DNA from 3 places in the Klebsiella sp. A52 genome. Region 3 is predicted to be linked to each of the others. Evidence: predicted binding sites of a transcription regulator. Region 3 holds the regulator's gene; each other region holds the start of a gene.
The links. The regulator Fur, encoded in region 3, represses iron uptake genes when iron is present. The targets are predictions, from matches to a motif close to ATAATAATGAGAACNACTATCAA.
Positions count from the first base shown of each region.

Region 1: a site for Fur is predicted at 1,982-2,004, ahead of bfd (bacterioferritin-associated ferredoxin). Genes of this name have one in related genera too.
Region 2: a site for Fur is predicted at 2,023-2,045, ahead of sodA (superoxide dismutase [Mn]). Genes of this name have one in related genera too.

Region 1 covers NZ_CP074437.1:1,794,192-1,798,384, forward strand. Annotated here, with positions in the region: gene fusA (elongation factor G) at 1-604, shown strand, start outside; gene tuf (elongation factor Tu) at 674-1,858, shown strand; gene bfd (bacterioferritin-associated ferredoxin) at 2,039-2,233, shown strand; gene bfr (bacterioferritin) at 2,308-2,784, shown strand; gene KGA69_RS08365 (prepilin peptidase) at 2,768-3,250, opposite strand; gene rpsJ (30S ribosomal protein S10) at 3,627-3,938, shown strand; gene rplC (50S ribosomal protein L3) at 3,971-4,193, shown strand, end outside.
Region 2 covers NZ_CP074437.1:1,164,242-1,168,434, forward strand. Annotated here, with positions in the region: gene cpxA (envelope stress sensor histidine kinase CpxA) at 1-518, shown strand, start outside; gene yiiM (6-hydroxyaminopurine reductase) at 581-1,255, opposite strand; gene sodA (superoxide dismutase [Mn]) at 1,328-1,948, opposite strand; gene rhaT (L-rhamnose/proton symporter RhaT) at 2,240-3,274, shown strand; gene rhaR (HTH-type transcriptional activator RhaR) at 3,282-4,130, opposite strand.
Region 3 covers NZ_CP074437.1:4,910,241-4,914,433, reverse strand. Annotated here, with positions in the region: gene tcuA (FAD-dependent tricarballylate dehydrogenase TcuA) at 1-966, opposite strand, end outside; gene tcuR (tricarballylate utilization LysR family transcriptional regulator TcuR) at 1,063-1,989, opposite strand; gene fur (ferric iron uptake transcriptional regulator) at 2,102-2,554, opposite strand; gene fldA (flavodoxin FldA) at 2,847-3,377, opposite strand; gene ybfE (LexA regulated protein) at 3,527-3,820, opposite strand; gene ybfF (esterase) at 3,954-4,193, opposite strand, start outside.

The sequences.
Region 1 (4,193 bases), 2.0 Mb from region 3:
ACACGCCAAGCAGTCTGGTGGTCGTGGTCAGTACGGTCACGTTGTGATCGACATGTACCCGCTGGAGCCGGGCTCTAACCCGAAAGGTTACGAGTTCATCAACGACATTAAAGGTGGTGTAATCCCTGGCGAATACATCCCGGCCGTTGATAAAGGCATCCAGGAACAGCTGAAAGCTGGTCCGCTGGCTGGTTACCCGGTAGTTGATATGGGTATCCGTCTGCACTTCGGTTCTTACCACGACGTTGACTCCTCTGAGCTGGCGTTTAAACTGGCCGCTTCTATCGCCTTTAAAGAAGGCTTTAAGAAAGCGAAACCAGTTCTGCTTGAGCCGATCATGAAGGTTGAAGTAGAAACTCCGGAAGAGAACACCGGTGACGTAATCGGTGACTTGAGCCGTCGTCGCGGCATGCTGCGCGGTCAAGAATCTGAAGTAACTGGCGTTAAGATCCACGCTGAAGTTCCGCTGTCTGAAATGTTCGGATATGCAACTCAGCTGCGTTCTCTGACCAAAGGTCGTGCATCATACACCATGGAATTCCTGAAGTATGATGATGCTCCGAACAACGTTGCTCAGGCCGTTATTGAAGCCCGTGGTAAATAATCCACAGGATTAAAACCTAAGTCCCGTGCTCTCTCCTGAGGGGAGAGCACTATAGTAAGGAATATAGCCGTGTCTAAAGAAAAATTTGAACGTACAAAACCGCACGTCAACGTTGGTACTATCGGCCACGTCGACCATGGTAAAACTACTCTGACCGCTGCAATCACCACCGTACTGGCTAAAACCTACGGCGGTGCTGCTCGCGCATTCGACCAGATCGATAACGCGCCGGAAGAAAAAGCTCGTGGTATCACCATCAACACTTCTCACGTTGAATATGACACCCCGACTCGCCACTACGCACACGTAGACTGCCCGGGCCACGCCGACTATGTTAAAAACATGATCACCGGTGCTGCTCAGATGGATGGCGCGATCCTGGTTGTTGCTGCGACTGACGGCCCGATGCCGCAGACTCGTGAGCACATCCTGCTGGGTCGTCAGGTAGGCGTTCCGTACATCATCGTGTTCCTGAACAAATGCGACATGGTTGATGACGAAGAGCTGCTGGAACTGGTTGAGATGGAAGTTCGTGAACTGCTGTCTCAGTACGATTTCCCGGGCGACGACACTCCGATCGTTCGTGGTTCTGCTCTGAAAGCGCTGGAAGGCGACGCAGAGTGGGAAGCGAAAATCATCGAACTGGCTGGCTTCCTGGATTCTTACATCCCGGAACCAGAGCGTGCGATTGACAAGCCGTTCCTGCTGCCGATCGAAGACGTATTCTCCATCTCCGGTCGTGGTACCGTTGTTACCGGTCGTGTAGAGCGCGGTATCATCAAAGTTGGTGAAGAAGTTGAAATCGTTGGTATCAAAGAAACCGCGAAAACCACCTGTACTGGCGTTGAAATGTTCCGCAAACTGCTGGACGAAGGCCGTGCTGGTGAGAACGTAGGTGTTCTGCTGCGTGGTATCAAACGTGAAGAAATCGAACGTGGTCAGGTACTGGCTAAGCCGGGCAGCATCAAGCCGCACACCAAGTTCGAATCTGAAGTGTACATCCTGTCCAAAGACGAAGGCGGCCGTCATACTCCGTTCTTCAAAGGCTACCGTCCGCAGTTCTACTTCCGTACTACTGACGTGACTGGTACCATCGAACTGCCGGAAGGCGTAGAGATGGTAATGCCGGGCGACAACATCAAAATGGTTGTTACCCTGATCCACCCGATCGCGATGGACGACGGTCTGCGTTTCGCAATCCGTGAAGGCGGCCGTACCGTTGGCGCGGGCGTTGTAGCTAAAGTTCTGGGTTAATTCGTTAGCTTTGAATTAAAAAGGGCGCTTCGGCGCCCTTTTTGCTGTCTGTGATTTGGTGATAAGCCAGGTTGGTTTAAATATTCATAAAGTGCGCCGCTACGGATAATTAATAAACAGTCTATTGTAATCATAACTATTCTCATTTAAACTTTGTGCATAAATTGAACGGGAGTTTATATGTACGTTTGTTTGTGCAATGGCGTTAGCGATAAAAAAATCCGCCAGGTTGTGCGTCAATTTCAACCGCAATCTTTTCAACAATTACGCAAGTTTATTCCCGTTGGAAATCAATGCGGTAAGTGCGTCCGCGCGGCACGCGAAGTGATGGAAGATGAATTAACCAGCATGCCGGAATTCAAAGAAATCGCCTGATCGCGACCCTTCTCTTTTTGACATCCTTATAGCCCGGACTACGCTTCAATAAGTGGAAGCGGAGGGACTTTATAATGAAAGGTGATGTCAAAATCATAAGTTATCTCAATAAATTATTGGGAAACGAACTGGTTGCTATTAACCAGTATTTTCTTCATGCAAGAATGTTCAAGAACTGGGGCCTGATGCGCCTCAACGATATTGAATATCATGAATCTATCGATGAGATGAAACACGCCGATAAGTACATCGAGCGTATTTTGTTTCTTGAAGGGCTGCCTAACCTGCAGGATCTTGGCAAACTTGGCATCGGTGAGGATGTCGAAGAGATGCTGCAGTCTGACTTACGGCTGGAGCTCGAAGGTGCGCAAAACCTGCGTGAGGCAATCGCCTATGCCGACAGCGTTCATGATTATGTCAGTCGCGATATGATGATTGAAATCCTTGCCGATGAGGAAGGCCATATTGACTGGCTGGAAACCGAGTTAGATCTGATCGGTAAAATCGGTCTGCAAAATTACCTTCAATCGCAGATCAAAGTGTCAGACTAGCGAACGTCTGCCACCCGCACCAAAAACCCGCTGCAGTCAGAAATGGCCCAAACGGCAGCGGGTTGTTCAAATCCCATCGTTGTTGCTTCCTCCTCCTGACCAACGCCAATGTCATCCATGTCATCCCGGCAAACAGCGAGGCGACCAATACCAGCTGTGGCAACTTTTGCCAACCGTGCCAGGCGCCGAGGGCGGCAAGATATTTAACGTCGCCGTATCCTAATCCCTCATAGCTGCGAAACATGCGATATAGCCAATAGAGCAGGGCAAAAAAAAGATAGCCGGCAATAGCCCCCCAGACGGCATCTTCTAGCCGCTGCGGCGCAAGACACAGGTAAAAAACTAAACCACTCCACAGCAGCGGGCAGGTGAGACTGTCGGGAAGAAGACCGTGAAGCAGGTCCTGCCGGCACAACGCCAGGGTTAATGCACAGTAGCAAACTAAGAAGGGGAGGACGGTAAGCATGGAACACTCCTGTTCGGGGATAATGCGCTCACTTTGCTTATCGTCGCGCGTTTGCGCAAAGCGCATTTGTGCAAGATGGAAGGCTTATTCCTGACTTATTTATTGTGTTATTGCATTGCTGAGCGCCTGCGCGAGAAGACGCGCAAATTGTGGTGATGATTTTCTAATCAGCACTTGCGTCGCGCCTGAATTTGCGTATAATGCGCGGGCCTGTCAAAATTGACGGCCGGTTCGATATGAGCCCTGGTAGCGCAGTTTGCTACCTAACAATGTTCCCAATCGGGGAACTCTGTAAGAACGGTTACACTCTCCCATCAATCGTAATGGGTATGAGGAGTAATCATTTCGTCTATAAAATAATTGGAGCTCTGGTCTCATGCAGAACCAAAGAATCCGTATCCGCCTTAAAGCGTTTGATCATCGTCTGATCGATCAATCAACCGCGGAAATCGTCGAGACTGCTAAGCGCACTGGTGCGCAAGTCCGTGGTCCGATCCCGCTGCCGACCCGCAAAGAGCGTTTCACCGTTCTGATCTCTCCGCACGTCAACAAAGATGCGCGTGATCAGTACGAGATTCGTACTCACAAGCGTCTGGTTGACATCGTTGAGCCAACTGAAAAAACCGTTGATGCTCTGATGCGTCTGGACCTGGCTGCCGGTGTAGACGTGCAGATCAGCCTGGGTTAATCAGGTCATCGAGCGATTGAGAGGTTGATACAATGATTGGTTTAGTCGGTAAAAAAGTGGGTATGACCCGCATCTTCACTGAAGATGGCGTCTCTATCCCAGTAACCGTTATCGAAGTTGAAGCAAACCGCGTTACTCAGGTCAAAGATCTGGCTAACGATGGCTATCGCGCTGTTCAGGTTACCACTGGTGCTAAAAAAGCTAACCGTGTAACTAAGCCGGAAGCTGGTCACTTTGCTAAAGCTGGCGTAGAAG
Region 2 (4,193 bases), 1.3 Mb from region 3:
GCATGATCAACGACCTGCTGGTGATGTCGCGTAATCAGGCGAAAAACGCGCTGGTCAGCGAGACGGTGAAAGCGAATCAGCTGTGGGGCGAAGTGCTGGACAACGCGGCATTTGAAGCCGAGCAGATGGGGAAATCCTTTACCGTTGAGTATCCGCCGGGCCCCTGGCCGCTATACGGTAACCCCAATGCGCTGGAAAGCGCGCTGGAAAATATCGTGCGCAACGCGCTGCGCTACTCGCACACGAAAATTTCGGTCAGCTTCTCGGTGGATAAAGACGGAATCACGGTCAACGTCGATGATGACGGCCCGGGCGTCAGCCCGGAAGATCGCGAACAGATTTTCCGTCCGTTCTATCGTACCGACGAAGCTCGCGATCGCGAGTCCGGCGGCACCGGTCTGGGGCTGGCGATTGTCGAAACGGCGATCCAGCAACATCGCGGCTGGGTTAAAGCCGACGATAGCCCGCTGGGTGGTCTGCGTTTAACAATCTGGCTGCCGCTGTATAAACGCACCTGAGCCTGTCCCGGCTTGCGCTACGCTGAGCCGGGCTACGGGTTGCAACGTTCAATATGGGGGAATTATTTCCCCCATAATCTCCGCGAATTATCCTCGATTTGCCCGCTTAAACGCCGCTTCTGCATCGTTCTGCTCCAGCTTACCGACAGGCCCGCCGCCGATAACAGACGGTGATACTGGTCGTCGTCAAACGGCATATGCCAGGCAATTGCTCCGGCCTCATGTACGCTCACATCGCTTAGTCGCGATACCAGCTCCAGCGGCGCATCGCTGGAGACCTGGCCGCCGGCGATAATGCGGTAGAGCCAGCCAACCTTGCCGCTGTTTTGCATCAGTTGCGCCATGTCGCTAATACCGAAATGGTAATTCAGTTTGAAGCAGGGAGAGCGCGGTTGAGTGACCTGAATCAGCGCCTCGCCCCAACGAAAGATATCGCCGATATAGACGTTTTTTTCCGTTAGCCCTTCGGTAGAAAGGTTTTCGCCGAATGCGGGTGCGCAGAACAGATCGGCCTGCTGCGGGAATTCGCGGATCCAGTCGAGATAATGCTCGCGGGGGTAGTGGCACAACGCACGATCCGGCCCGCCGTGAATTTTCTTTTCCGCCTGCTCGTCCCCTTCCAGTCCGAGCTCGCCGAGCTGTAATTCGCCATCGACCTGGATTTTACCAATTGCGCTGGGGCGGCTACCGTCGTAGTCCCTGATTTTGCCGACAAAGACATTCACCGGATAATGCATTGCTGCTCTCCTTGCTACGGATATAAAAAAAGCGAGTCATCAGACTCGCTTCTCTCTTAGCACAATGCAACCTTATTTTTTGGCGGCAAAACGCGCTGCTGCTTCGTCCCAGTTAACCACGTCCCAGAAGGCTTTGATGTAGTCCGGGCGACGGTTCTGGAATTTCAGGTAGTAAGCGTGTTCCCACACATCCAGGCCGATAATCGGGAAACCGGAAGCGCCGGAAATGGCTTCGCCCATCAGCGGGGAGTCCTGGTTAGCGGTAGAAACGACGGCCAGTTTGTCGCCTTTCAGCACCAGCCACGCCCAGCCGGAACCAAAGCGGGTTGCTGCCGCTTTTTCGAATTCAGCTTTGAAATTGTCCACGGAACCGAAATCACGCTCGATAGCGGCTTTCAGGTCGCCCTGCAGGGTGGTGCCGGTTTTCAGGCCTTTCCAGAACAGGCTGTGGTTAGCGTGGCCGCCCGCGTTGTTACGCAGTACGGTTTTTTTGTCAGCCGGCAGTTGATCCAGTTTGGTGATCAGCTCTTCCGCGGACAGGTTAGCGAATTCCGGCAGGCTTTCCAGCGCTGCGTTAGCGTTGTTAACGTAGGTCTGGTGATGCTTAGTATGATGGATCTCCATCGTCTGCTTGTCGAAATGCGGTTCCAGAGCATCGTAAGCGTACGGCAGGGATGGCAGTGTATAACTCATAATCATCTCCATTATTATCGGGCGGCAGAGGGTGTTAACGCCGCGTAAGCAGTCGGTTCATTATAGTTAATTAAATGATATTGAAAATGATTATCAATGCCGTAGTTTTACTAAGGTTATACCCAAAATAGATACACCCCAGTTTGTGAGCCAAAACAACTCATTAAGCCCCTGATTGCCAGAGTTTCGCCTGGCGTGGCAACAGCTCAAAGGCGTAAAAACTGCGCAATTTTTACACTCATCGCATCGGAGAGAGTCTATCCAACCCAAAAACAGATGAGGGTAAAGGCAATGAATCATGCGATTACGATGGGAATTTTTTGGCATTTAATCGGCGCCGCCAGTGCCGCCTGTTTTTATGCCCCTTTCAAGAAGGTGAAACACTGGTCGTGGGAAACCATGTGGTCGATCGGCGGGATTGTCTCCTGGCTGATTCTGCCGTGGGCGATAAGCGCCATGCTGCTGCCCGATTTCTGGGCCTACTACCGCTCGTTTAGCGCTTCCACGCTGCTGCCGGTGTTTTTGTTCGGCGCGATGTGGGGCATCGGTAACATCAACTATGGCCTGACCATGCGCTATCTGGGGATGTCGATGGGTATCGGTATCGCTATCGGCATTACGCTTATCGTCGGTACCTTAATGACGCCGATCCTCAACGGCCACTTTGATGTGTTGATTCACACCAAAGGCGGACAAATGACCCTGCTCGGCGTGCTGGTGGCGGTGATTGGCGTGGGTATCGTTACCCGCGCCGGCCAGCTTAAAGAGCGCAAAATGGGCATCAAAGCGGAAGAGTTCAACCTGAAAAAAGGGCTGATGCTGGCGGTAATGTGCGGTATTTTCTCCGCCGGCATGTCATTCGCGATGAATGCCGCTAAACCAATGCATGAAGCCGCCGCGGCGCTGGGCGTCGACCCGCTGTATACCGCGCTGCCAAGCTACGTGGTGATCATGGGCGGCGGCGCGCTGGTTAACCTCGGCTTTTGTTTTATTCGCCTTGCCAAAGTGAAGGATTTGTCGCTAAAAGCCGACTTCTCACTGGCAAAACCGCTTATCATCAGCAACATTCTGCTTTCCGCATTGGGCGGGCTAATGTGGTATCTGCAGTTCTTCTTCTATGCCTGGGGCCACGCCAGTATCCCGGCGCAGTATGACTACATGAGCTGGATGCTGCATATGAGCTTCTACGTACTGTGTGGCGGGCTGGTTGGGCTGGTGCTGAAAGAGTGGAACAACGCCGGACGCCGCCCGGTCAGCGTGCTCAGCCTCGGCTGCGTGGTGATTATCATCGCCGCGAATATCGTCGGCCTGGGAATGGCTAACTGATTTCCCCTTACGCGGCGGCGCGACTGCGCTGCCGCCACTGTCCCGGCGTCATGCCAATTTCCCGATTAAACACCACCGAAAAATAGTTACTGTCCTCAAACCCGCACTGCATGGCGATCTCGCCGATTAACCGCTCGGTATGCTGCAGTAAATACTGCGCATGGCAGATCCGCAGCTGGCGCAAATAGTGAGTTATCGTCATTCCCGTTTGCTGACGAAACTGCTGGCGTAGCGCGCGTTCGCTGCAGCCTTCATGCAGACAGAAGCTATCCAGATTAAAGGGGCGATTCAGACTTCCGGCCAGCGCCGTTAGCAGTTTATCGAGCTGTGTTTCGCTTTGCGTCGCCGCCAGATTATCAGTGGCGTAGCGATAGCGCTGGAGCGTTAGCGCCAGTTGGGCAAACAGCAGTTCCGCCATGCTATCCGCCTGCGCATCCTGCCGCGCGCTTTCGTGCTCCAGCTGGTTAATCACCTGCCTGACCTGCGCCATCCCGCTGCTGCCGATCCGCCAGTGCGGCTGCCACGGCGTGCCGAATAATCCCGGAATATGCGCCGCCCAGTCAAAATTGAGCCGCAGCCGATCCGGACAATAAATAATATTCTGCAGCACCAGGTCATTGACCGACGCATAAGAGTGTTTATCTTCCGCGCGGATATAAAAGAGATCGCCGCGGGTAATCCGCCACGGGCGATCGTTGAGGATATGCAGACCGTTGCCGCGCCACACCAGCACCAGCTCGCAAAATTCATGGGTATGCTCGGCGAAGACGTTTTGCGGGTAGCGGTCAGCCACCGCCACCGCCTGCGTGGGGGAGGCAAAAAACTCATCTTTGCGAAGCACCAGCTGACCTGCCACAACTTTCACTCCCGACGCGGAAACCAACCATTATTCGCATTTTGGTGAGGCAATACGTTGACT
Region 3 (4,193 bases):
GGCCTGGGCGCCCGGAAATACCGGCGGCATAAATTGTCCAACGGCTTTGCTGTCGATGATCGAATAGCCGATTTGCCCCGGCTGGTGGGCGACCAGACGGCCCCAGATGGCGTAACGTTTGGGCCAGAAATCTTCCCCTTCATCATAAAAGCGCTCGGCATCGCGGTTCACCACCACCCCCAGCGACACGCAGTCGACGCGGGTACAGATGCCGCCGTCATAGAGCGGCGCCCGGGCGTCAATGGCGACGCAGTGCGACTGTGAAGGATCGCCGATGATATCGGCCCCGGCATCGATCATAAATTTGAGCAGCACTCCCTGATTAAAACGGGTGCCGCGGATGAGAAAGTTGTCTGCAGGCCATTCGCCGCGCTCATTTTGCCCCCAGGCTTCGCGCAGCCACTCGCGGTTAGATTCAAAACCGCCGGCGGCGAGCACGCAGGTTTTAGCGGCGATCCGCTCAGTGCCTGCCAGCGCGGCGACGAATTCGCCATCACGTAATTCAAGCGCCTGTACCGGGGTGTTATAGCGGATCTGTACGCCCATCTGTTCGGCGCTGCGGTAATAGGCATTGACCAGGGCTTTGCCGCCGCCCATAAAAAAGGCGTTAGTGCGGGCGACGTGCAGGGCGCCGGATAACGGCGGTTGAAAGTTAACGCCATGGCGGCGCATCCAGTCCCGACAGTGCGACGAGGTGCGGATCACCAGACGGGCCAGCGCTTCGTTGGTATTGCCGTCGGTAACGCGCAGCAGATCCTGCCAGTATTCTTCTTCCGGATAGCTGTCGACTAAGACATCCTGCGGCGCATCGTGCATACAACGCAGATTACGCGTGTGCTGAGAGTTACCGCCCCGCCATTCCCGCGGCGCGGCTTCCAGCAGCAGTACGGATGCGCCTGCTTCCCGGGCGGTTAAGGCGGCGCATAACGCGGCGTTGCCGCCGCCAATCACCAGTACATCCACCATTATCGGCTCCATTACGCTTTGACTAATTGTTAAATTTGTAATGGAAATGTAAGGTGCAGGGGCGGCAGGCGCTATGGCGTAAAGCTAAAGGGGGGTTTAGTGTGTGTAAAGACTGGCGCCCGGCCAGTTGCCGGATTCAACTAGCTGGCGCATGACTTTTGCCAGCATTACCCGTGCCGCAAGGCCTGCCGGGGTGAGTTCGTCATCGGAAAGACTGACCAGAAAATTCGGTCGGCTAAGTACCGGATTATCGACGCCGATCACTCTTAGCGCCTGGCTGTCGAGATGAGAAATCGCCGCGCCCGGCTGCAGCGTGGCGCCGAGCCCGTCACGAACGGCGCGCATCAGCAGGGCCAGGCCATCGATTTCAGCCACCACGTCAACGTTGATGGCGTGCTCCTGGCAAATAGCGTCCAGCCTGCCGCGCAGGCCATGCCCCTGGCTTGGCATAATCAGCGGGATGGCGGCCAGTTGGTTCGGGGAGATGCTATCGCCGGGCAGCGGCGCCAGCACGTCATGGGCGCCAATCAGGAACAGACGTTCCTCAAGAATGGGTCGGGCGCTCCAGCGCAGGATCTTCTCTTTCTGGAAAACGATGGCTAAATCGAGCTGGCGGGTGTTGATCATCCGTTCCAGATTGCCGGAGAGGCTCTCCACCAGGTGCAGGCGGACGTCGGCGTAGCTTTCGCGCATGGCGTTGATAAAAGGTACGCCCAGTACAGAAGCGGTGCTCGGCGCCATACCGACGCTGACGTGACCGGAAAGGCGCGCTTCACGCGCGGCGAGAATGGCATCGTCAGCATGGCGCAGCGCCAGTTGCGCCTGCGAGTAAAAGGCGAGGCCGGCGCTGGTGGGCATTACGCCGCGCGAAGTCCGTTGCAGCAGGCGGATAGCGAGTTCATTTTCCAGACGCGCCATTTGCTGGCTGAGCGCAGAGACGCCAATATTCAGATCGAGCGCGGCGCGGCCCATACTGCCGGTTTCCACAATGCGGACAAAATAGCGTAGCTGGCGCAGCTCCATATTGACTCTCCGTACAAGGCGTTATGCTCTGACAGAATACGCATGCCGGTGGATTTCGCCCATAAAAAAGCCAACCTTGAGGTTGGCTTTTTACAACAAACGAGACGGGAAATTATTTATTCACCGCATCGTGGGCATGTTCATCTTCGCGGCAGTCGCCTTCCGCACAGTGGCCGTACAGGTACAGGCTGTGGTTGGTTAAGCGGATGCCGTGTTGCGCAGCAATTTCACGTTGGCGGGATTCGATAGAATCATCGCTGAACTCGATCACTTTGCCGCAATCGAGGCAAATCAGGTGATCGTGGTGGTGCTGCTGAGTCAGCTCGAATACGGATTTACCGCCTTCGAAGTTGTGACGAGTCACGATGCCTGCATCGTCGAACTGGTTCAGCACGCGGTAAACGGTAGCCAGACCAATCTCTTCACCCATATCGATCAGGCGTTTATATAAATCTTCCGCACTGACGTGATGGTTATCCGGTTCCTGCAACACTTCCAGAATTTTCAGTCGGGGAAGTGTGACTTTCAGGCCAGCCTTCTTTAATGCGATATTGTTGTCAGTCATGCGGAATCTGTCCTGTTGCTAAAGATCGGCTTCCTTCAAAGGGAAGCAATACAGAGAATCACCCGATGTAATGCGTCTCATTATAGAGCTGCAACTCTGAAATGAAAACTGCAACCATCGCGCCTTGTAAGCTGTCAAAAACGAATTACCAGCTACAAACTGTGTCACGTGACCTCGTGGAATCAGAGGACATTGTACAGATATGTGATGAAAAGTTAAAAACTTGTAGCTATTAGTTTGATTGCTTTTATCTATTAATTCAGCGCAGCTTAATAGCTGCGCTGTTTGATTCTTAGGCGTTTTTGATTTCTTCCAGATGCAGCTCTTCGGAAATCTGCTTCACCCACTTCTCAACGCGCTCGTTGGTCAGTTCCGGCTGACGGTCTTCATCAATCGCCAGACCTACGAAGTGATCGTCGTCTGCCAGGCCTTTAGAAGCTTCAAAGTGGTAGCCCGCGGTCGGCCAGTGGCCAACGATGGTTGCGCCGCGCGGTTCAATGATGTCACGAATGGTGCCCAGCGCATCGCAGAAGTATTCTGCGTAATCTTCCTGGTCGCCGCAGCCAAACACGGCTACCAGCTTACCGTTGAAGTCGATCTCTTCCAGCGTCGGGAAGAAGTCGTCCCAGTCGCACTGCGCTTCGCCGTAGTACCAGGTTGGGATGCCGAGCAGCAGAATATCGTGGCTTTCCAGATCTTCTTTGCTGCTCTTGGCAATGTCGTGAACTTCAGCAACGTCTTTACCGAGCTGCTTTTGGATCATTTTTGCAATATTTTCGGTGTTGCCGGTGTCGCTGCCAAAAAAGATGCCGATGATTGCCATGAGTAAAATAACCTCTTGAAACTTAATGATGTGGTAGTGGCATTATGCCTACAGTTAACGGCAATCATAGCAGAACAGGGAAGGGCGCGGAAACAGCAATAACGTCCTGGTGCACACTCTGCTACATGAAAGCGATTTTTTTGCGTTTTTCAGACTTCGCCCTGATTACGCAGGCAGGCCAGTTGGTGCATCAGCATCTCTTCGATAAGATCGCTGCGGCTCATGTTGCGGGCTTCCGCCAGCTCATTAAGCGCGTCGACCGCATCGGCGTTGAGCTTCAACTCAACGCGCTTCAAGCCGCGAACTTTATCGCGTTTGAGCTGATTGCGTTTGTTGATGCGCAGTTGTTCATCGCGCGAAAGCGGATTGGTTTTCGGTCTACCCGGGCGACGCTCATTTGCGAACAAATCTAATGTCGTTCGGTCCGTTTGTTCTTTTGCCATGATTCAGAGTGACTTCGGGGAAACAAGCTGCCGGGCTATAGCCGGCGCAGATAGCGCGCCATAATACATCAGGCGAACCGCCGCGCCAACGACCGCGGGCATTATGCCGCGCGGTCGGGCGTTTTTTAGCCACTCAGGCTTCAATTGTGCTCAGATAACGGCGAATTGCGCGTAAAACCGCCTCGGGTTTTTCCGCATGCACCCAGTGTCCGGCGCCGGCAATGACGTGAGCGCGGGCCTGCGGGAACTGCGCCAGCAGCGCGTCGCGGTATTCATCGGTGACATAAGGGGAGTTGCCGCCGGGAATAAATTGCGCCGGGTGCGGCCAGGCTGGCACCGTTTCCCAGCCGACAATATGCGGGTATTGATCCCA